Regions from separate parts of the Streptomyces sp. NBC_00425 genome, predicted to be linked through region 2. Evidence: predicted binding sites of a transcription regulator. Region 2 holds the regulator's gene; the other holds the start of a gene.
What was found. Region 2 encodes HspR, which represses chaperone genes until heat shock. Its sites were predicted from a motif close to TTGAGNNNNNNNNNCTCAA; they were not measured.

Region 1: lon (endopeptidase La) is a predicted target of HspR. The motif match lies at 3,427-3,445, and genes of this name have one in related genera.

Annotation. Positions count from the first base shown of each region.
Region 1 is NZ_CP107928.1:3,594,860-3,605,548, forward strand. Features, by position in the region: gene OHS82_RS15100 (hypothetical protein) at 1-167, shown strand, start outside; gene OHS82_RS15105 (MarR family winged helix-turn-helix transcriptional regulator) at 334-834, opposite strand; gene lon (endopeptidase La) at 990-3,404, opposite strand; gene OHS82_RS15115 (DUF5954 family protein) at 3,750-4,769, shown strand; gene OHS82_RS15120 (rhomboid-like protein) at 4,958-5,803, opposite strand; gene OHS82_RS15125 (spermidine synthase) at 6,021-6,707, shown strand; gene OHS82_RS15130 (response regulator transcription factor) at 6,830-7,570, shown strand; gene OHS82_RS15135 (sensor histidine kinase) at 7,567-8,682, shown strand; gene OHS82_RS15140 (multifunctional oxoglutarate decarboxylase/oxoglutarate dehydrogenase thiamine pyrophosphate-binding subunit/dihydrolipoyllysine-residue succinyltransferase subunit) at 8,985-10,689, shown strand, end outside.
Region 2 is NZ_CP107928.1:4,736,719-4,747,407, reverse strand. Features, by position in the region: gene OHS82_RS20340 (Yip1 family protein) at 1-219, opposite strand, end outside; gene OHS82_RS20335 ((Fe-S)-binding protein) at 480-2,771, opposite strand; gene OHS82_RS20330 (MraY family glycosyltransferase) at 2,980-4,182, shown strand; gene dnaK (molecular chaperone DnaK) at 4,278-6,116, shown strand; gene grpE (nucleotide exchange factor GrpE) at 6,113-6,769, shown strand; gene dnaJ (molecular chaperone DnaJ) at 6,809-7,984, shown strand; gene OHS82_RS20310 (heat shock protein transcriptional repressor HspR) at 7,990-8,445, shown strand; gene OHS82_RS20305 (hypothetical protein) at 8,570-10,689, opposite strand, start outside.

The DNA of each region.
Region 1 (10,689 bases), 1.1 Mb from region 2:
GCCAGGGTGACTGGGGGGACCTGTTCGCCCTCGTCGGCGAGCAGGGGGCGCGGGCGCTCGTGGCGCGGGTGCGGGAGCTGGAGCGGGCGGACGAGGCGGCCGGACGGCCCCTGCTCGGCCGGGCGAAGACCCACGACGACGCGACGGTGGTGTGCGTGGAGCCGTGACCGCGCCCGCCCGGGCCCGGCCACGGCGGCCCCGACGCCATCGCCGGCCCGCCCGGGCCCGGCCACGGCGGCCCCGACGCCATCGCCATCGCCATCGCCATCGCCGACGGTTCCGGCCCGACGGTTCCGGCCCGGTGGTTCCGGCCCGGTGGGGCTGCTTCTCGGGCTACTTCTCCATGCCCCGGTTCAGCTGGTGCAGCAGTCGTGCCAGCTCCTCGACCTCGACGCGGTCCCAGTGGGAGAAGTGGCTGACGTACCGCTCACGGCGGGCCTCGCGGACCCGGCTCACCCGGGTGCGGCCCTCCTCGGTGAGGTCGACCAGCCAGGCCCGGCCGTCCGCCGGGTCCGGTGCGCGCGCGACCAGGCCGAGCTGTTCCAGGGCGCGCAGCTGGCGCGACATGGTGGCCTTGCCGACGCCGATGTAGGCGGCGAGCTCGGTGGCCCGCTGCCGACCGCACTCCTCCAGCCGGACGAGGAGCCCGTAGGCGGCGGACTCCAGGTCCGGATGGACCTCGCGGGCCATCTCCCCCTGGTTGGCGCGGGCCCGGCGGAACAGCACCGTCAGCTCCCGCTCCAGGGACAGGAACTCCCGGTCGTCCCGCTCCACCCCGCGCGACGGCGCGCCGGACTCGTCCCCGCGTCCGTCGCCGTCTGTGTCCTCGTGCACGTCAGCACCTCTGCTTTTGTTCGCCGGTCGCCGCCATCGGCGCAGCTCCTCAGTATTTCGCAGGCGCCGCCCGGCGGCTCGCAGGGCCGCCCCCGGGGCATGACGAGGGCCCGGTCCCCACGGGTCCCGGGCCCTCGTCCCTCCCACGGCGTCCGTCACGCCGCCACGGGAACCTCCGGCGTCGCGCCGTTCGCGGCGGGCGCGAGCGCCAGCTCCAGCACCTGGCGGACGTCCGTGACGGCGTGGACGTCGAGCGTGTCCAGCACCTCCGCGGGGACGTCGTCCAGGTCGGGCTCGTTGCGCTTGGGGATGATCACGGTGGTGACGCCCGCCCGGTGCGCGGCCAGCAGCTTCTGCTTCACGCCGCCGATCGGCAGGACCCGGCCGGTGAGGGACACCTCGCCGGTCATCGCCACGTCCGTGCGCACGAGCCGGCCGGACAGCAGGGACGCGAGGGCGGTCGTCATGGTGACGCCGGCGCTCGGGCCGTCCTTGGGGACCGCGCCCGCCGGGAAGTGGATGTGCACGCCCCGGTCCTTCAGATCGCCCACCGGCAGCTCCAGTTCGGCCCCGTGGCTGCGCAGGAAGCTGAGCGCGATCTGCGCCGACTCCTTCATCACGTCGCCGAGCTGACCGGTCAGGGTCAGGCCCGCCGCGCCCGTCTCCGGGTCGGCCAGCGAGGCCTCGACGTACAGGACGTCGCCGCCCGCGCCGGTGACCGCGAGACCTGTCGCGACACCGGGCACGGCGGTCCGGCGCTCGGCCGGGTCCTGGGCGGACTCGGGCACGTGGTGCGGCCGGCCGATCAGAGCGCGCAGGTCCTCGCTTCCGATGGTGAACGGCAGCTTCCGTTCGCCCAGTTCGTGCTGGGCCGCGACCTTGCGCAGCAGCCGCGCGACGGTCCGCTCCAGGGTGCGCACGCCCGCCTCGCGGGTGTACTCGCCGGTGAGCCTGCGCAGCGCGCTCTCCTCGAGGGTGACCTCGTCCGCCGCGAGGCCCGCGCGCTCCAGCTGGCGCGGGAGCAGGTGGTCGCGGGCGATGACGATCTTCTCGTCCTCGGTGTAGCCGTCGAGGCGGACCAGCTCCATGCGGTCGAGCAGGGCCTCCGGGATGGCTTCGAGCACGTTGGCGGTGGCCAGGAACACCACGTCCGACAGGTCGAGCTCGACCTCCAGGTAGTGGTCGCGGAACGTGTGGTTCTGCGCCGGGTCGAGCACTTCGAGGAGGGCCGCCGCCGGGTCGCCCCGGAAATCGGAGCCCACCTTGTCGATCTCGTCGAGGAGCACCACCGGGTTCATCGACCCGGCCTCCTTGATCGCCCGCACGATCCGGCCGGGCAGCGCGCCGACGTACGTACGCCGGTGGCCACGGATCTCGGCCTCGTCGCGGACGCCGCCGAGGGCGACGCGGACGAACTTGCGGCCCATGGCGTGCGCGACGGACTCGCCGAGGCTGGTCTTGCCGACGCCGGGCGGGCCCACGAGGGCCAGGACCGCGCCGCCGCGCCGGCCGCCGACCACGCCCAGACCGCGCTCGCCGCGGCGCTTGCGCACGGCCAGGTACTCGGTGATGCGCTCCTTCACGTCCTCAAGGCCCGCGTGCTCGGCGTCGAGGACGGACCTGGCGCCCCGGATGTCGTAGCGGTCCTCGGTGCGCTCGTTCCACGGAAGTTCGAGGACGGTGTCCAGCCAGGTGCGGATCCAGGAACCCTCGGGCGACTGGTCGCTGGAGCGTTCCAGCTTGTCGACCTCCTTGAGGGCGGCCTCGCGGACCTTCTCGGGCAGGTCGGCGGCCTCGACGCGGGCGCGGTAGTCGTCGGACTCCTCGCCCTCCTGTTCGCCGTTCAGCTCGCGCAGTTCCTTGCGGACGGCTTCGAGCTGGCGGCGCAGCAGGAACTCGCGCTGCTGCTTGTCGACGCCTTCCTGGACGTCCTTGGCGATCGTCTCGGCGACGTCCTGTTCGGCGAGGTGGTCGCGCAGCTGCTGGGTGGCGAGCTTCAGGCGGGCCACCGGGTCGGCGGTCTCCAGGAGCGCCACCTTCTGTTCGGTGGTCAGGAACGGCGAGTAGCCGGAGTTGTCGGCGAGCGCGGAGACGTCGTCGATGGCCTGGACGCGGTCGACGACCTGCCAGGCGGCGCGCTTGCGCAGCCAGGCGGTGGCGAGCGCCTTGTACTCCTTGACGAGTTCGGCGACGTGACCGGGCAGCGGCTCGGGGACGGTCTGGTCGACCTTCGTCCCCTCGACCCACAGCGCCGCGCCGGGCCCGGTCGTGCCGGCGCCGATCTTCACGCGGCCGCGGCCGCGGATCAGCGCGCCCGGGTCGCCGTCGGCCAGCCGGCCGACCTGTTCGACGGTGCCGAGCACACCGGTGCTCGCGTACGTGCCGTCGACACGCGGCACGAGGAGTACCTGAGGCTTGCCCGGTGTTGAACGGGCGGCGGCCTGCGCGGCCTCCACCGCAGCGCGTACGTCGGCGTCGTTGAGGTCCAGCGGAACCACCATGCCGGGGAGCACGACCTCGTCATCAAGAGGCAGCACGGGCAGAGTGAGCGGAGCGGACGTCGATGCCATGATCTCCCCTTCGGCAGTCAAGTTGAGCTATGCCGACTCAATGCACCTGAGCCCCTGAATGTTCCCCGCGGACCGTTCCGTTCGCTGTGGGCGATCATCACCGCTCCGGCAGGGGGTGCCGGACGACGGGAGGGCGGGCACTGTACGAGCCTGCGGCGCAGGGCGCGAGTCGTCGCCGGCGAGCGCGGAGTTCACGGGGGACGCACAGGGGCGACCTCCGCCGGCCGAGGGGGCGCACCCCGCACCGCCGCACGACGGGCCACGCCCCCCGCGCCCCCTGCCCGTACCCCGCCCACTTCCGGCATTCACCCCGAAGCGGCGCTGCGCCCCGACCACAATGCGCTTATGACCGATGACTGGAAGCGACGTCTCGACGCCCTCCACGCGGAGCTGGTCCTCCGCGACGACCCCGTCGCCTGGGTGACGGAGGCGGACGCCGTCGAGGCATCCAGGCGCTATCCGCACATCGCGCTGCGCGGGCCCGTCTTCGGCGTCGCCGCGCTGGACCCGGCCGCCGACGGGCCGTGCTGGCGGCTGCTGAAGCCGGTGGTGGACGGCATGCCCCAGCAGGCCCGGGACGGACTGAACTCGCACCTGTGGTTCCAGGCGAAGGACGGCGCCGGCGACCCGGCCGTGCGGCGGGAGCTGCTGACCGCCGTCGCCGTGCTGGAGAGGGCTCCCGCGGACGAGGTCGAGGCACTGGGGGTGCGCTACCGGGTGGTGCGCGGCGACGAGTTCGCCCGGACCGGCGACGACGGGCTGGAGCCGCCCCGGCCCACCGATCCGGAGGTCCCGGGCGCGTCGTGGGAGGACCCGGGAGCCGCTCCGTCGCCGGACGTGGGCTTCGCCCTCGACCCCGGCCGGGACGAGGGGCCGATGGCGGGCGCGCTGCGGCTGGGACTGCGCGACTTCACGTACACGGGCGCCCGCTTCCCTGCCGACGTCCGCGAGGACTCCGCACGGGCGGCGCTGACCCACCCGGACGTGGTCCGGCTGCCGGTCGGCTTCTCGGTGGCGGAGCGCGAGGGCACGGACTGGACGCCGTTCGGCTCGCTGGCCGCGACCCCGCACGAGGCGCGCCGCGCGCTGTACGAGGGGATGGCCCGCGTCTGGGCGATGCTCTACCGCTTCGACGAGCGCAAGAAGGCCCTCTACGCGCGGGCCGCCGAGGCGTTCAGGGCGGCCGGCCGGGCGGACGAGGCGAGCGTGGAGGGCCGCCTGTTCCGGGTCTGCCGCGTCGAACGGATGATCCGGCTGGGCCCCGACGGTCCCGAACCGCCCCGCCCGTCCGACGTGGACGAGTACGGCCCCATGAAGCTCCATCCGACCCTGTGCGAGGACGGCACGGTCCGGTTCAACGACTGAGGCCCGCACGACTCCGACGACTGAGGCCCGCCCGACCGGAACTTGTCCGACCTCCAGGGCCCCCGCCCCTCGATGCGTCCGACCCCGAACGGGTGCGGCCCCGCACGGGTCCGGCCCCGGACGTGTCCGACCGCACGGGTCCGGCCGGGACCCGCCCGCTCGACTCCCGGCGTCGCTGCCCGCGACGCTCACGCCGCGGGCAGCGACGCCGCCTGCCGAGGACGGGACGACCGGCCCGTCAGGTCCCAGCGCCGGACCCACGGCCAGAGGGCGACGCCTATCGCCAGCGCGATCACATGGCCCCAGTTGGTCAGCGGGTCGGTGTAGGCGATCAGGTCCTGCAGCAGCATCCCGCCGAACGCGACGAGCAGGAGCGCGCGCAGCCACGGCCCGAGCAGTCCGGCCAGCGCGCCGACGCTCGCGGCGACGCCGAAGCTGATGCCGTAGTCGAGGCGGTGGAGCGAGCTGTCGGGCAGCCGGCCCACCAGCACGGCCAGACCCACCGGGACCTCGGTCGCGAGGGTGGCCAGCACATGCCCGAGCAGGAAGACCACCGCCGTGCGGGCCCCGCCGATCCGCCGCTCCAGCGCGGTGAGGACGACCACGAATCCGAGGGTGAAGGGCGAGGCGAAACCGCCCGCCACCCACAGCGCGCTGGCCACCAGGACCAGCCCCGGCGTCTGCAGCAGGTGCGTCACATCGGTGCTGGAGCCCTGGTACAGGGCGTACACCAGGGCGGGGTCGGCGTGCGCGGCGACATACGAGGTGACGGCGAGGACGGCCGCGTAGGCGAGGGTGAAGGGTACGGGGACCCGCACGCGCGATCCTGCCCGGCGCCGGGGACGCGGGGCGGTGCTCGTCCGCACGGGCGGCTCGGCCGGACCTGCTGCGCACTGTGCGCCGGGCCGTTCGACGGGCGCCGGGAGGGGCCGCGCGCCACGCTGGCCGGGGATGCCGTCCAGCAGACCGGCGGCGTCGGGCAGTTCCGCGACGCCGGGCAGGGGCGGGCTCGTGGGTGAGGTCGTGCGCTCCACCTGAGGCGCTCCTTCCGTTTCACCCCCACCCTTCGCGCCCCGCACGCCCCCTGTCTGTGATCCGCGCCACGCCTGGGCGGATTCACAGAAACCTCTGAGACTCCTCTCGGGCGATTCTCATACGACCCGAACCCGGCTCGAACGTCCGTACGTCAACTGCGCCCGCCGCACCCGGATTTCCCTCGCCCGGCCCCCGGCGGACTGCCAGGATGGACACATGCTTCTCCCGTACGACATGCCCGACGCCCCGGAAGTGCTGGACCGTCGCGAGGGCCCCTACGGCGAGGTGGTCCTGCGTCGGCACGGAAAGCTGCTCCAGATCATCGCCAACGGCTGCTTCCTGATGGACACCTCCGACGGCCGCTCGGAGCGCCTGCTGGTGGCGGCCGCGCGTGCGGCGCTCGACGACCGCGCGAACCCCCGTCTGCTGATCGGCGGCCTGGGCGTGGGCTTCTCGCTCGCCCACGCGGCCGCCGACCCGCACTGGGGCGAGGTCACGGTCGTGGAGCGCGAGCGGGCCGTGATCGACTGGCATCTCGACGGCCCGCTGGCCGCGCTGTCCGGGCCGGCGATCGCCGACCCCAGGTCGAGGATCGTGGCAGCGGATCTGCTCGACTACGTCCATGAGACTCACGACACATTCGACGCGGTATGCCTCGACATCGACAACGGGCCCGACTGGACCGTCACCGAGGGCAACGAAAGCCTGTACTCCCCCGGTGGACTCGCGGACTGCGCACGAGTGTTGAGACCGGGCGGCGTACTGGCCGTTTGGTCTGCCCGGCCCTCTCCGGAATTCGAGGGAACCTTGCGGAATGCCGGGTTCCGGCAGGTGCGTACCGAAGAGATCCCCGTTGCCCGAGGAGTGCCGGACGTCGTGCATCTCGCCGTCCGGCCTGGATAGCAAAGCCGTGGTGACTCCCCGTACGCTGCACCCCTGACGCCGATCATTTAGGCGTCAACCGCAGTCATGCGCAGACATGGGATCACCCCACTGGTTCCGGAAAGCACACTCAGGGGCGGGCGATGGAGCAGACACACACCGCACACAACAGCACGGCGACCGCCACACCGGGCGCGCAGCGGCGCGTCCTGGTGGTCGAGGACGATCCGACGATCGTCGACGCCATCGCGGCCCGCCTGCGCGCCGAGGGATTCCTCGTGCAAACGGCGGGCGACGGCCCTGCGGCCGTCGACACGGCAGAGGCCTGGCAGCCCGACCTGCTGATCCTCGACATCATGCTGCCCGGCTTCGACGGCCTGGAGGTCTGCCGTCGCGTGCAGGCCGCCCGCCCGGTGCCGGTGATGATGCTCACCGCGCGCGACGACGAGACCGACATGCTGGTCGGGCTCGGCGTGGGCGCCGACGACTACATGACCAAGCCGTTCTCCATGCGGGAGCTCGCGGCACGCGTGCACGTGCTGCTGCGCCGGGTGGAGCGGGCCGCGATCGCCGCGACCACGCCGCGCAGCGGGATCCTGCGGCTCGGCGAGCTGGAGATCGACCACGCGCAGCGCAGGGTGCGGGTGCGCTCGGAGGACGTGCACCTCACGCCCACCGAGTTCGACCTGCTGGTCTGCCTGGCGAACACCCCGCGCGCGGTGCTCTCCCGCGAGCAGCTCCTCGCCGAGGTCTGGGACTGGGCGGACGCCTCCGGCACCCGCACGGTCGACAGCCACATCAAGGCGCTGCGCCGGAAGATCGGCGCCGAGCGGATCCGCACGGTGCACGGCGTGGGCTACGCGCTGGAGACCCCGACGCCATGAGTCCCGGGCCGGACGGACCCAGAAGCCCCGCTCCCGGAACCGGGGAGCCCTGGGGCCGTCTGCGCCCGTTCTCGATCAAGACCAAGCTGGGCGCGCTGGTCGTCATCTCGGTGCTGATCACCACCGGTCTGTCGATGATCGCGGTGCACACCAAGACGGAGCTCCGCTTCATCACGGTCTTCTCGATGGTCGCGACGCTGCTCATCACGCAGTTCGTGGCGCATTCGCTGACCGCGCCGCTGGACGAGATGAACACCGTGGCCCGCTCCATCTCGCACGGTGACTACACCCGCCGGGTGAGCGAGAACCGCCGCGACGAGCTGGGCGACCTCGCCCAGACGATCAACGTCATGGCGGACGAGCTGGAGGCGCAGGACCGGCAGCGCAAGGAGCTGGTGGCCAACGTCTCGCACGAGCTGCGCACGCCCATCGCCGGTCTGCGCGCCGTCCTGGAGAACGTCGTCGACGGCATCGCCGAGGCGGACACCGAGACGATGCGCACCGCGCTGAAGCAGACGGAGCGGCTCGGCCGACTCGTGGAGACCCTGCTGGACCTGTCGCGCCTCGACAACGGCGTCGTCCCGCTGCGCAGGCGGCGCTTCGAGGTGTGGCCGTACCTGTCGGGCGTGCTGAAGGAGGCCAACATGGTCGCCTCGGCGCGCGCCACGATGGGCTCGGGCGGCAGCCACACCCGCACGGACGTCCATCTGCACCTGGACGTGTGCCCGCCGGAGCTGACCGCGCACGCGGACCCGGAGCGCATCCACCAGGTCGTCGCCAACCTGATCGACAACGCCGTCAAGCACAGCCCGCCGCACGGACGGGTGACGGTGAAGGCGCGGCGCGGGCCGCTGCCGGAGTCGCTGGAGATCGAGGTCCTGGACGAGGGGCCCGGCATTCCGCGCTCGGAGTGGCGACGCGTGTTCGAGCGGTTCAACCGGGGCGCCGTGCGCCGGCCGCACGGTCCGGGCAGCGACGGCGGCACGGGGCTCGGGCTGGCGATCGCCCGCTGGGCGGTCGATCTCCACGGAGGCCGGATCGGAGTGGCCGAATCCGAGCGAGGCTGTCGGATTCTTGTCACTCTTCCGGGAGAGTCCTCCATCCCAAGTTGACGTAAAGTTCGAAGCGGAGCCGCAAGATCCACCGGTGTTCGCCCAGTCGGACACGTGTGATCAGGCAGAGCGCCGCCGCAGGTCGGCGAAGGGTCCGCACGCCCGTCGTGCGTGACGGACATCAACACACCCTTTTGACGCGCAACCGCGCTTGTTTCCCGCCATTTCCACCCCCGAAACTCACCTTCCGATGTGACTTACGCGACGATGGACGGGCCCGGCCTGACTCTCCCCCTCCGGGGGGCGTAGCCTTTATTCCCGCTGTCCATCACCTTGTGAAGCGGAAGAGGGCGGTTGCCGCCGTGTCGCCACAGTCCCCCAGTAACGCATCGAGCATCTCGACCGACGCAGACCAAGCGGGCAAGAACCCCGCTGCCGCGTTCGGACCGAACGAGTGGCTCGTCGACGAGATCTATCAGCAGTACCTCCAGGACCCGAATTCGGTAGACCGCGCCTGGTGGGACTTCTTCGCCGACTACAAGCCAGGGGCCGCTGCCCCCTCGGCTACGGCGGGTACTGCGGCCGCGGGGGCCGCAGCGACCACCACCGCGCCCCCCGCGCCCGCCGCCCCGGCCCAGCCGGCTCCCGCTGCCGCACCGGCTCCCGCTCCTGCTCCGGCCGCCGTGCCGAAGCCCGCGGCCGCCGCTCCGGCTCCGGCGAAGGCTGCCCCGGCCCCCGCGGCCAAGCCGGCCGCCGCCGCGAAGCCCGCGCCCGCCGCCGCGGCGGCGCCCGCCTCCCCCGAGGGCCCGGAGTTCGTGACGCTGCGCGGCCCGTCCGCCGCGGTCGCCAAGAACATGAACGCCTCGCTGGAGCTGCCCACGGCCACGTCCGTGCGCGCGGTCCCGGTGAAGCTGCTGTTCGACAACCGCATCGTCATCAACAACCACCTCAAGCGCGCCCGGGGCGGGAAGATCTCCTTCACGCACCTGATCGGCTTCGCGATGGTGCAGGCCATCAAGGCCATGCCGTCGATGAACTGGCACTACGCGGAGAAGGACGGGAAGCCCACCCTCGTCAAGCCCCCGCACGTCAACTTCGGCCTGGCCATCGACCTGGTGAAGGCCAACGGCGACCGCCAGCTCGTCGTCGCCGGCATCAAGAAGGCCGAGACGCTGAACTTCTTCGAGTTCTGGCAGGCCTACGAGGACATCGTCCGCCGCGCCCGCGACGGCAAGCTGACGATGGACGACTTCACCGGAGTCACGGTCTCCCTGACCAACCCCGGCGGCCTCGGCACCGTGCACTCCGTGCCGCGCCTGATGCCCGGCCAGTCGGTCATCATGGGCGTCGGCTCCATGGACTACCCGGCGGAGTTCCAGGGCACCAGCCAGGACACCCTGAACAAGCTCGGCATCGCCAAGGTCATGACGCTCACGTCGACCTACGACCACCGGGTCATCCAGGGCGCGGCCTCCGGCGAGTTCCTGCGGATCGTCGCGAACTACCTGCTCGGCGAGAGCGGCTTCTACGACGAGATCTTCGAGGCGCTGCGCATCCCCTACGAGCCGGTCCGCTGGCTCAAGGACATCGACGCCAGCCACGACGACGACGTCACCAAGGCCGCCCGCGTCTTCGAGCTGATCCACTCCTACCGGGTCCGCGGCCACGTCATGGCCGACACCGACCCGCTGGAGTACCGCCAGCGCAAGCACCCCGACCTCGACATCACCGAGCACGGGCTCACCCTGTGGGACCTGGAGCGCGAGTTCGCCGTCGGCGGCTTCTCCGGCAAGTCCCTGATGAAGCTGCGCGACATCCTCGGCGTGCTGCGCGACTCGTACTGCCGCACCACCGGCGTCGAGTTCATGCACATCCAGGACCCCAAGCAGCGCCGCTGGATCCAGGACCGCATCGAGCGCCCGCACACCAAGCCGGAGCGCGAGGAGCAGCTGCGCATCCTGCGCCGGCTGAACGCGGCGGAGGCCTTCGAGACGTTCCTGCAGACGAAGTACGTCGGCCAGAAGCGCTTCTCGCTGGAGGGCGGCGAGTCCGTCATCCCGCTGCTCG
Region 2 (10,689 bases):
CGGCTGCTGGGCCGACGGGTAGCCGTAGGACGGCCCGGGGGGACCCGACGGCCCCGCGGGACCCGACGGCCCCGCGGGACCCGACGGCCCCGCGGGACCCGACGGTCCTGAGGGCCGCGACGGTCCCTGGGGCGCCTGCTGCCCGTACGGAGGGTGTTGCGGTCGCGTTTGCGGGGCTCGGTTGTCCCGGCCGCCGCGTCCGATCCTGAATCCAGCCACGTCTTCGAACGTACCTGCTCCCGCGGGGTGACGTGCCGGGGCCGCCGTTCGCGCACGGCTTTGCTGCCGACCTGTGACATCCCCTAAGGGGAGTAACGGGGCTGGAGTCGGTGGTTCTTCAGGGAGTGTCACGGGGTGTCGTAGGGGTGTGGACGCACGGCGGAGGGGAACGGCGACGCCCCCGCGTCCGGGTGGGACACGGGGGCGTCGGCAGGGCCGTCCGGGTTGCTCACCGGCCGGTTCACGGGCCGGTGCGCGGGTCACTTCACCGGCTGGGGCTCCGGCTCGCTCTCGGTCTCCGACTCGCCCGCCGGGGGCTCGTCGTCGACCGGCGTCTTGACCGACTCCAGGAGGAGCTGGGAGACGTCCACGACCTGGATGGACTCCTTGGCCTTGCCCTCGTTCTTCTTGCCGTTGACCGAGTCGGTCAGCATGACGAGGCAGAACGGGCAGGCGGTGGAGACGATGTCGGGGTTGAGGGAGAGGGCTTCGTCGACGCGCTCGTTGTTGATGCGCTTGCCGATCCGCTCCTCCATCCACATCCGTGCGCCGCCCGCGCCGCAGCAGAAGCCGCGCTCCTTGTGGCGGTGCATCTCCTCGTTGCGCAGACCCGGGACGCTCGCGATGATGTCGCGCGGCGGCGTGTAGATCTTGTTGTGCCGGCCCAGGTAGCAGGGGTCGTGGTACGTGATGATGCCCTCGACCGGGGTCACCGGGATCAGCTTGCCCTCGTCCACCAGGTGCTGGAGCAGCTGGGTGTGGTGGATGACCTCGTAGTCGCCGCCGAGCTGCGGGTACTCGTTGCCGATCGTGTTGAGGCAGTGCGGGCAGGTGGCGACGATCTTCTTCGCCGACTTCGGCTTGGCGGACTCCGGGACGACCTTGCCGTCGTCGTCCAGCTCCTCGCCGAACGCCATGTTCAGCGCCATGACGTTCTCCATGCCGAGCTCCTGGAAGAGGGGCTCGTTGCCGAGGCGGCGGGCGGAGTCACCGGTGCACTTCTCGTCGCCGCCCATGATCGCGAACTTGACGCCCGCGATGTGCAGCAGTTCGGCGAAGGCCTTCGTCGTCTTCTTGGCGCGGTCCTCGAGGGCGCCGGCGCAGCCGACCCAGTACAGGTACTCGACCTCGGTCAGGTCCTCGATGTCCTGGCCGACGACCGGCACCTCGAAGTCGACCTCCTTCAGCCACTCCAGGCGCTGCTTCTTGGCCAGGCCCCAGGGGTTGCCCTTCTTCTCCAGGTTCTTGAGCATCGTGCCCGCCTCGGACGGGAACGCGGACTCGATCATCACCTGGTAGCGGCGCATGTCGACGATGTGGTCGACGTGCTCGATGTCGACGGGGCACTGCTCGACGCAGGCGCCGCAGGTGGTGCAGGACCACAGGACGTCCGGGTCGATGACGCCGTTCTCCTCGGCGGTGCCGATGAGGGGCCGCTCGGCCTCGGCGAGAGCGGTCGCGGGGACGTCCTTGAGCTGCTCCTCGGAGGCCTTCTCCTCGCCCTCCATCGTCTTGCCGCCGCCGGCCAGCAGGTACGGGGCCTTGGCGTGCGCGTGGTCGCGCAGCGACATGATGAGGAGCTTGGGGGAGAGCGGCTTGCCGGTGTTCCAGGCGGGGCACTGCGACTGACAGCGGCCGCACTCGGTGCAGGTGGAGAAGTCCAGCAGGCCCTTCCAGGAGAACTGCTCGACCTGGGAGACGCCGAAGACGTCGTCGTCGCCGGGGTCGGTGAAGTCGATCGGCTTGCCGCCGGACGTCATCGGCTGCAGACCGCCGAGGGCCGTCCCGCCGGTCGCCTCGCGCTTGAACCAGATGTTCGGGAACGCCAGGAAGCGGTGCCAGGCCACGCCCATGTTGGTGTTGAGCGAGACCACGATCATCCAGATGAACGAGGTGCCGATCTTCACCATCGCGGTGAAGTAGACCAGCGTCTGGAGGGTGGGGACGCTCAGTCCCTTGAAGGCCAGCACCAGGGGGTACGAGGCGAAGTACGCGGCCTCGTAGTGGTCCACGTGGTGGATCGCGCCCTCGAGGCCGCGCAGGGTGTAGATGGCGAGGCCGATGGTGAGGATGACGTACTCGACGAAGTACGCCTGGCCCGCCTTGGAGCCCGCGAAGCGGGACTTGCGGCCCGGACGCGACGGCAGGTTCAGCAGGCGGATCACGATGAGCACGGCGATGCCGAGGATCGTCATCACGCCGATGAACTCGATGTACAGCTCGAACGGCAGGAACTCGCCGATCCAGGGGAGTGTCCAGTCGGCCTGGAACAGCTGGCCGAACGCCTGCGCCAGGGTCGGCGGCAGTGTCAGGAAGCCGATGGCGACGAACCAGTGGGCGAAGCCGACGATGCCCCAGCGGTTCATCCGCGTGTGGCCGAGGAACTCCCGTACCAGGGTCACGCTGCGCGCGTAGGGGTTGTCGGTCCGGGCGCCGGCCGGGACCGGCTGGCCCAGTTTGAAGTACCGGACGAACTGACCGATGGCGCGTGCGAGCAGCGCGACGCCGACCACGGTCAGGACCAGCGACACGATGATCGCGGCGAGTTGCATTCGGGGGCTCCTCGGGCCTGCGAGGGGACTTCGATCAGAGATTACTAAGCGGTAACTTATGCAGTCCGTCTGAGAGTACCCCTTATTCTGCGTCGCACTGTAGCGGGGGGCGGAGTGATCTGAGTCGCTGAGGGTTGCCTCAGAAACAAGGCGCAATCCGGCCGTGTTATTCGTACCAAATTGGTACATTTATGACTAATTTATATCCGTGCTCTACGGGATCGCTGCCGCCACCGCCGCCCTGCTCCTCGCCGCCGTCCTCGCCGCGCTGCTGCGCGTGCCCGCCCTGCGTCTCGGTCTGACCGACCGACGGCAGCGACAGCGGCGCGTGCCCCTGTCCGGCGGCGCCGCCGTCGTGCTCACCACCTGTGCCGTCGCGGCCGCCGGCGACCGGACGGGCGTCGCGCCCCTCGGGGACGGCATCGAGGTCCTGCTCGTCGCGGCCGGCGCCGTCGCCGCGCTCGGGCTGGTCGCGGACGTGTGCCGGCTCAAGACCCGCTTCCTGGTCGTCGGCACGGCCGTCGCGGCGACCTTCGTGGTGCCGTACGGGGAGATGTACGGGGACGCCGGGACGGTCGCCGGGGTGGTCTCCGCGGCGGTGGGCGTCGGCTGGATCACCTTCGTCGCCCTCGCCTTCCGGGCGCTCGACCACGCCGACGGCGTCGCCGGGACGGTCGGCGTGCTCACCGCGTTCGGGGTCGCCGCGTGTGTCGCCGTCGAGGTCATGGACGGTCTGGTGGTGCTGCTCAGCGTGCTCGCCGCCGCGCTGACCGGCTTCCTGATGCACAACTGGCCCCCCGCGCGTGTCGCCCTGGGGGCCTGCGGCTCGCTCTTCGCGGGCTTCCTGCTCGCCTCGGCCGCCGTCTTCGCCCGCGCGGGGCACGATCCGGTCGTCGGCGCCGGGGTGCTGTTCGCGCTCACCGCGGTCGGCGGAGCGGACGTCCTGCTGGTGGCGGTGTCGCGGCGGCTGGCCGGACGGCCCCTGCTGCGCGGCGCGCCGGACCATCTCGCCCACCGGCTGCGGCGGCTCGGGCTCACCGCCCAGGGCGCGGCCGTGCTCCTCGGTCTCGCGGCCTTCGGCGCGGTGCTCACGGGGGTGCTGGTGCACGCCGCGGTGGTCGACGTGCAGGCGGTGTCATGGGTCGCGGGCGGGGCACTCGTCGTCGTGCTCGGGCTGCTGCGGGTCCCGGTGTACGGGCCGCCACGCGCGCGTGGACGCCGGCTCCGGGGCGCCGGCCGCGCCCGGCGGACGCCGCAGGCCCGCGCCTCCCGGGAGGCGCGGCGCGCGCCCGTGTATGCGCCGCGGCGTCAATCCGAGGGCCGCGCACATCACCCGGAATCCGGTGAACGACGGGCGGGACGCGCTGTGTCGACGCAGGTCAACGGATCCTTGCGTGTAAGGAACGGATAAGAGTTGAGTGCGTTCGACTCAGGTCTGTTGACCGGGCGGTGAGCTTCGTGCACACTTGAGTCCGTTCCACTCAAGTCAGCTGGAGGAAGATCACCATGGCACGTGCGGTCGGCATCGACCTGGGCACAACCAACTCCGTCGTCAGCGTTCTGGAGGGCGGCGAGCCCACCGTCATCACCAACGCCGAGGGTGCCAGGACCACGCCGTCCGTCGTCGCCTTCGCGAAGAACGGTGAAGTCCTCGTCGGCGAGGTCGCGAAGCGGCAGGCGGTCACGAACGTGGACCGGACCATCCGCTCCGTGAAGCGCCACATGGGCACGGACTGGACGATCGAGCTCGACGGGAAGAACTTCAACCCGCAGCAGATGAGCGCCTTCATCCTGCAGAAGCTCAAGCGCGACGCGGAGGCCTACCTGGGCGAGAAGGTGGCCGACGCGGTCATCACCGTCCCGGCGTACTTCAACGACTCCGAGCGCCAGGCGACGAAGGAAGCCGGCGAGATCGCCGGTCTCAACGTCCTGCGCATCGTCAACGAGCCCACCGCGGCCGCGCTCGCGTACGGCCTCGACAAGGACGACCAGACGATCCTCGTCTTCGACCTCGGCGGCGGCACCTTCGACGTGTCCCTCCTGGAGATCGGTGACGGCGTCGTCGAGGTGAAGGCCACCAACGGCGACAACCACCTCGGCGGCGACGACTGGGACCAGCGTGTCGTCGACTACCTGGTGCAGCAGTTCAAGGCCGGCCACGGCGTGGACCTCGCCAAGGACAAGATGGCGCTGCAGCGTCTGCGCGAGGCCGCCGAGAAGGCGAAGATCGAGCTGTCCTCGTCCACCGAGACCTCGATCAACCTGCCCTACATCACGGCGTCCGCCGAGGGTCCGCTGCACCTGGACGAGAAGCTCACCCGCGCCCAGTTCCAGCAGCTGACGGCCGACCTTCTGGAGCGCTGCAAGACGCCGTTCCACAACGTCATCAAGGACGCCGGCATCAACCTCTCCGAGATCGACCACGTCGTTCTCGTCGGCGGTTCGACCCGGATGCCCGCCGTCGCCGAGCTCGTCAAGGAGCTGACCGGCGGTCAGGACGCCAACAAGGGCGTGAACCCGGACGAGGTCGTCGCCATCGGCGCCGCGCTCCAGGCCGGTGTCCTCAAGGGCGAGGTCAAGGACGTCCTGCTCCTCGACGTCACCCCGCTGTCCCTCGGCATCGAGACCAAGGGCGGCATCATGACCAAGCTGATCGAGCGCAACACCACGATCCCGACGAAGCGTTCGGAGATCTTCACCACGGCCGAGGACAACCAGCCGTCGGTGCAGATCCAGGTCTACCAGGGTGAGCGCGAGATCGCGGCCTACAACAAGAAGCTCGGCATGTTCGAGCTGACCGGTCTGCCGCCGGCGCCCCGCGGCGTCCCGCAGATCGAGGTCGCCTTCGACATCGACGCCAACGGCATCATGCACGTGACCGCGAAGGACCTCGGCACGGGCAAGGAGCAGAAGATGACGGTCACCGGCGGCTCCTCGCTGCCGAAGGACGAGGTCGACCGCATGCGCCAGGAGGCCGAGCAGTACGCGGACGAGGACCACCGCCGCCGCGAGGCCGCCGAGGCCCGCAACCAGGGCGAGCAGCTCGTCTACCAGACGGAGAAGTTCCTCAAGGACAACGAGGACAAGGTCCCCGGCGAGGTCAAGACCGAGGTCGAGGCCGCCGTCGAGGAGCTGAAGGCCGCGCTCAAGGGCGAGGACACCGCCGAGATCCGCACGGCCACCGAGAAGGTCGCCGCGGTCTCGCAGAAGGTCGGCCAGGCCATGTACGCCGACGCCCAGGCCGCGCCCGGCGCCGACGCCCCGCAGGGTGACGCCCCGAAGGCCGACGACGACGTCGTGGACGCCGAGATCGTGGACGACGAGCGCAAGGACGGTGCCGCGTGACGGAGGAGACCCCGGGCTTCGAGGAGAAGCCCGACGTCCCCTCCGGCGCCACCCCTGAAGACGCCGAGCCGAAGGCCGCCTCCTCGTCCGCTCCGGCGGACGGGGCGGCCCCGGCCGGGGACGCGAACCAGACAGCCGGTCTGGTGGCCCAGCTGGACCAGGTGCGCACCGCCCTCGGCGAGCGCACCGCCGATCTCCAGCGCCTCCAGGCCGAGTACCAGAACTACCGCCGCCGGGTCGAGCGCGACCGGATCGCGGTCAAGGAGATCGCCGTCGCGAACCTCCTGACCGAGCTCCTGCCCGTGCTCGACGACATCGGCCGCGCGCGGGAACACGGCGAGTTCGTCGGCGGCTTCAAGTCCGTGGGCGAATCGCTGGAGACCGTCGCGGCGAAGATGGGCCTGCAGCAGTTCGGCAAGGAGGGCGAGCCCTTCGACCCGACGATCCACGAAGCCCTGATGCACAGTTACGCACCCGACGTCACCGAGACGACGTGCGTGGCGATTCTGCAGCCGGGGTATCGGATCGGCGAGCGCACCATCCGCCCCGCGCGGGTGGCCGTCGCCGAACCGCAGCCCGGCGCGCAGGCGGCGAAGGGCGACGAGGCGGAGGCGGGCGACGACAAGGAGAGCGGTGGCCCGGACGAGGGCTGAGCTTGAACGGATGAGCAGGCGGAAGGAGGGACGTCGAGGATGAGCACCAAGGACTTCATCGAGAAGGACTTCTACAAGGTCCTCGGCGTCCCCAAGGACGCCACCGAGGCCGAGATCAAGAAGGCGTACCGGAAGCTCGCCCGCGAGTACCACCCGGACGCCAACAAGGGCAACGTCAAGGCGGAGGAGCGCTTCAAGGAGATCTCCGAGGCGAACGACGTCCTCGGCGACCCCAAGAAGCGCAAGGAGTACGACGAGGCACGCGCCCTCTTCGGCAACGGCGGCTTCCGTCCGGGCCCGGGCGCGGGCGGCTCCTTCAACTTCGACCTGGGCGACCTCTTCGGAGGCGGCGCCCAGGGCGGAGGCGCCCAGGGCGGCTTCGGCGGCGGCATCGGGGACGTGTTCGGCGGCCTGTTCAACCGCGGCGGCGCGGGCACGACCCGTACCCAGCCCCGGCGCGGCCAGGACATCGACACCGAGGTCACGCTCACGTTCACGGAGGCGATCGAGGGCGCGACCGTCCCGCTGCGGATGTCCTCGCAGTCCCCGTGCAAGGCGTGCTCGGGAACCGGCGACAAGAACGGCACACCGCGCGTGTGCCCGACCTGCGTCGGCACCGGCCAGGTGGCCCGGGGCTCGGGCGGCGGCTTCTCGCTGACCGACCCCTGCCCCGACTGCAAGGGCCGCGGCCTGATCGCCGAGCACCCCTGCCTGGACTGCAAGGGCAGCGGCCGTGCCAAGTCGTCGCGGACCATGCAGGTCCGCATCCCCGCGGGAGTGACGGACAACCAGCGCATCCGGCTGCGCGGCAAGGGCGCCCCGGGCGAGCGCGGCGGCCCGGCGGGCGACCTCTACGTGGTCGTCCACGTCGGCGCCCACCCGGTGTTCGGCCGCAAGGACGACAACCTGACGGTGACCGTGCCGGTGACGTTCACCGAGGCGGCCCTCGGCGGCGAGGTCAAGGTGCCCACGCTCGGCGGCCCGTCGCTGACCCTGAAACTCCCGCCCGGCACGCCCAACGGCCGCACCATGCGGGCGCGCGGCAAGGGCGCTGTCCGCAAGGACGGCACCCGCGGCGACCTGCTGGTCACCGTCGAGGTGAGTGTCCCGAAGGACCTGTCGGGGAAGGCTCGTGACGCACTGGAGGCGTATCGCGAGGCGACCGCGGGCGAGGATCCGCGGGCGGAGCTGTTCGAGGCCGCGAAGGGAGCTTGAGAGTGATGGACGGCCGTCGGCGTAACCCGTATGAACTGACTCAGGAGACCCCGGTCTACGTCATCTCGGTGGCGGCCCAGCTCTCCGGCCTGCACCCGCAGACCCTGCGTCAGTACGACCGTCTGGGCCTGGTCTCCCCCGACCGCACCGCCGGCCGGGGCCGCCGTTACTCGGCCCGCGACATCGAACTGCTGCGCACCGTCCAGCAGTTGTCGCAGGACGAGGGGATCAACCTCGCCGGCATCAAGCGGATCATCGAGCTGGAGAACCAGGTGGCCGCGCTCCAGGCCAGGGCCGCGGAGCTGGAGGCCGCGCTCGACGGCGCGGCGGCGGCCATGCAGCAGCGGGAGGCGGCGGTGCACGCCTCCTACCGGCGGGACCTGGTGCCGTACCAGGAGGTGCAGCAGACCAGCGCGCTGGTGGTCTGGCGTCCGAAGCGGCAGCATTCGACGCCCGACTGAGACGCACCGCCCGAACGAGGCACGGAACGGGGCCCGGAGGTTTTCCTCCGGGCCCCGTTCCGTGCGGCGGTCGGACCGCGGGGGTGTACGAGTCAGCCGGTCGCCGTCGGCCGGGCGGTCCGGGTCACCGGTGGGTTCCCGGCTGCTGTCCGGGCCAGTTCGCGGGCGGCCCCTGGGTCCAGTCGCCGCCACCGCCGGGCTGGTGCGGGTGCCCGTACGACGGCCACTGCGGCTGCTCGGGCTGCTGGGGCGCCGCGGGCTGGAAGCCGGGGGTGTAGGGCTGCGCGGGCGCGGCCGGATACGGCTGCTGCCCGGCGGGCGCGTACGGCTGCGGCGGCGCCGCGGGGTGGGCGGTGGGTGCATACGGGTGCTGCGGCGCGGCGGGGTAGGGGTGCTGCGGCGCGGGGTGGTGCGCCGGGATCTGCGTCGCGGGCGCCGGGTCGAACTGCGGGAGGGGCGCCGTGCTGACCCGGTCCAGCAGGACGATGTTGGGGTTGCAGTCGGCGGGGTGCACGAGCACGGCGCCGCCGGCCCGACGCTCCACCACCAGCAGACTGAACTCGGCGAGCGCCTGCAGCTGCGTCGGCTCCAGCACGTACTCGTAGACGCGCTGCCGTCCGGTCGCGAGGCTGGTGCTGTCGCTGTCGCCGGTGGTGCGGGTCGTGGACTCGTTGCTGGTGTGGGTGACGCTGGTGGAGGTGCCCGTCGTCGTGCTGTGGCTGCCGCCCGAGCTGGTGGAGGACGACGACGAGAACGGGTTGGATCCGCCCTGGTAGCTGGTGGAGCTGCTGCTGCCCCAGTTGCGTCCGCGGGTGACGGACTCGCTGTGGGTCGTCCCCCTGCTGACGGAGGAGCCGACCGTCTCGGCGACGGAGGTGTTGACGGTCCTGCCCTCGGTGTCGGTCAGCGAGTGCAGGACGAAGGAGTGCTCGCGGCCGATGAAGTCCGCAGCGACGTTGGCCTCCTGGTGGTTGCCGAGCTTCATGAAGGCGACGGTGCCGCCGCCGATCATCTGCTCGGCGGCGTCCCTCAGGTGCGGCTGCAGCAGGACGAGTGGGGACCCGCGGCGCTCGCAGACCTGCGCCAGCTGTTCCAGGTGGCGTCGCTGCAGGCCCTGCTCGCCCAGCGCCACGAGCACGGCCGGAGCGGTCTCCTGGAAGGAGGCCAGCCGCCGCGTCACGCTCTGCACGGCCAGGTCGGCCAGCAGTTCCGTGCTCGCCGAGCCCGCGCCGAAGTCCAGGGCGAGACAGGTGAGATAGCCGGGGCCGCGCCCCTCGCGGGCGGTGCCCAGCCGCTCCAGCGGGTGCACGAAGGAGACCAGGCGGAAGAGGCTGTCCCGCACCTGGTCCTTGTTCTTGTCGTTGAGCAGGTCGTCCGCGATCCGGTTGCGTTCGTCCCGGCCGAGGCAGGCGGTGTCGTCTGCCTCGCCCATCAGGACGCGCAGTCCCGCGCCCAGCCGGGCCACCGAGACGTCGTCGCCGAGGGCGCCGCACAGTTGGGTGAGGATGCGGGTGTCGACGGCGCGATCGGCGCGGCCCGCCTCGGGGCTGTCGCCGTGGACCGCCTCGACCAGCGCGTGCACCAGCTCGTGGGGGCCCAGCCCGCCGACGATGCTGCTCTCGGCCATCCGGCTGGGCAGCAGCTGGACGTCGACGGGCACTCCGGCGGCCTCGGCGAGGACGGACAGCTCCCGGCACACCAGGGCCTGCGTCAGATCGACGACGATCACCGGCCGGTCCTGGAGCGTGGAGGCCCCGAAGACGGTGAGGAAGCCCTCGCGGCCGCGCTGGCTGCCGCCGAAGACGTCCAGGCGCCGGATGTCGGCGCCGAGGGGCAGCGAACCCCACGCGTCCAGGCCGCGGACCCACTCCTCCTGCCCGCTCTCGTGGTGGTGCCGGCGCTGCTGCCACATCTGCCAGGAGGACTGGAAGTGCTGCTCCAGGGCGGCCTGTTGGGTGGTGAGGTGACCGGTGGCCGAGCTGAGCCGCTGGGCGGCGAGGGCCATCCGGGCGAGGGCGACGACGATCGCGACGACGCCGAGGACCGCCATGACGGGTCCGGCGAAGTAGCTCAGCACGAAGCAGGCCGCAGCGACACCGCCGCCGACCTTCAGGGCGGATCCGCGTCGTTCCTCGTGGTCGAGCCGTGCGGCGGTGGCCCGGTTCTCGTATCCGACCTCCACCTGCTGACGCCGGGGTTCCGGCTCGACGAACGGCCGGCGCAGCGACTCGGGGTCGCGGTGGA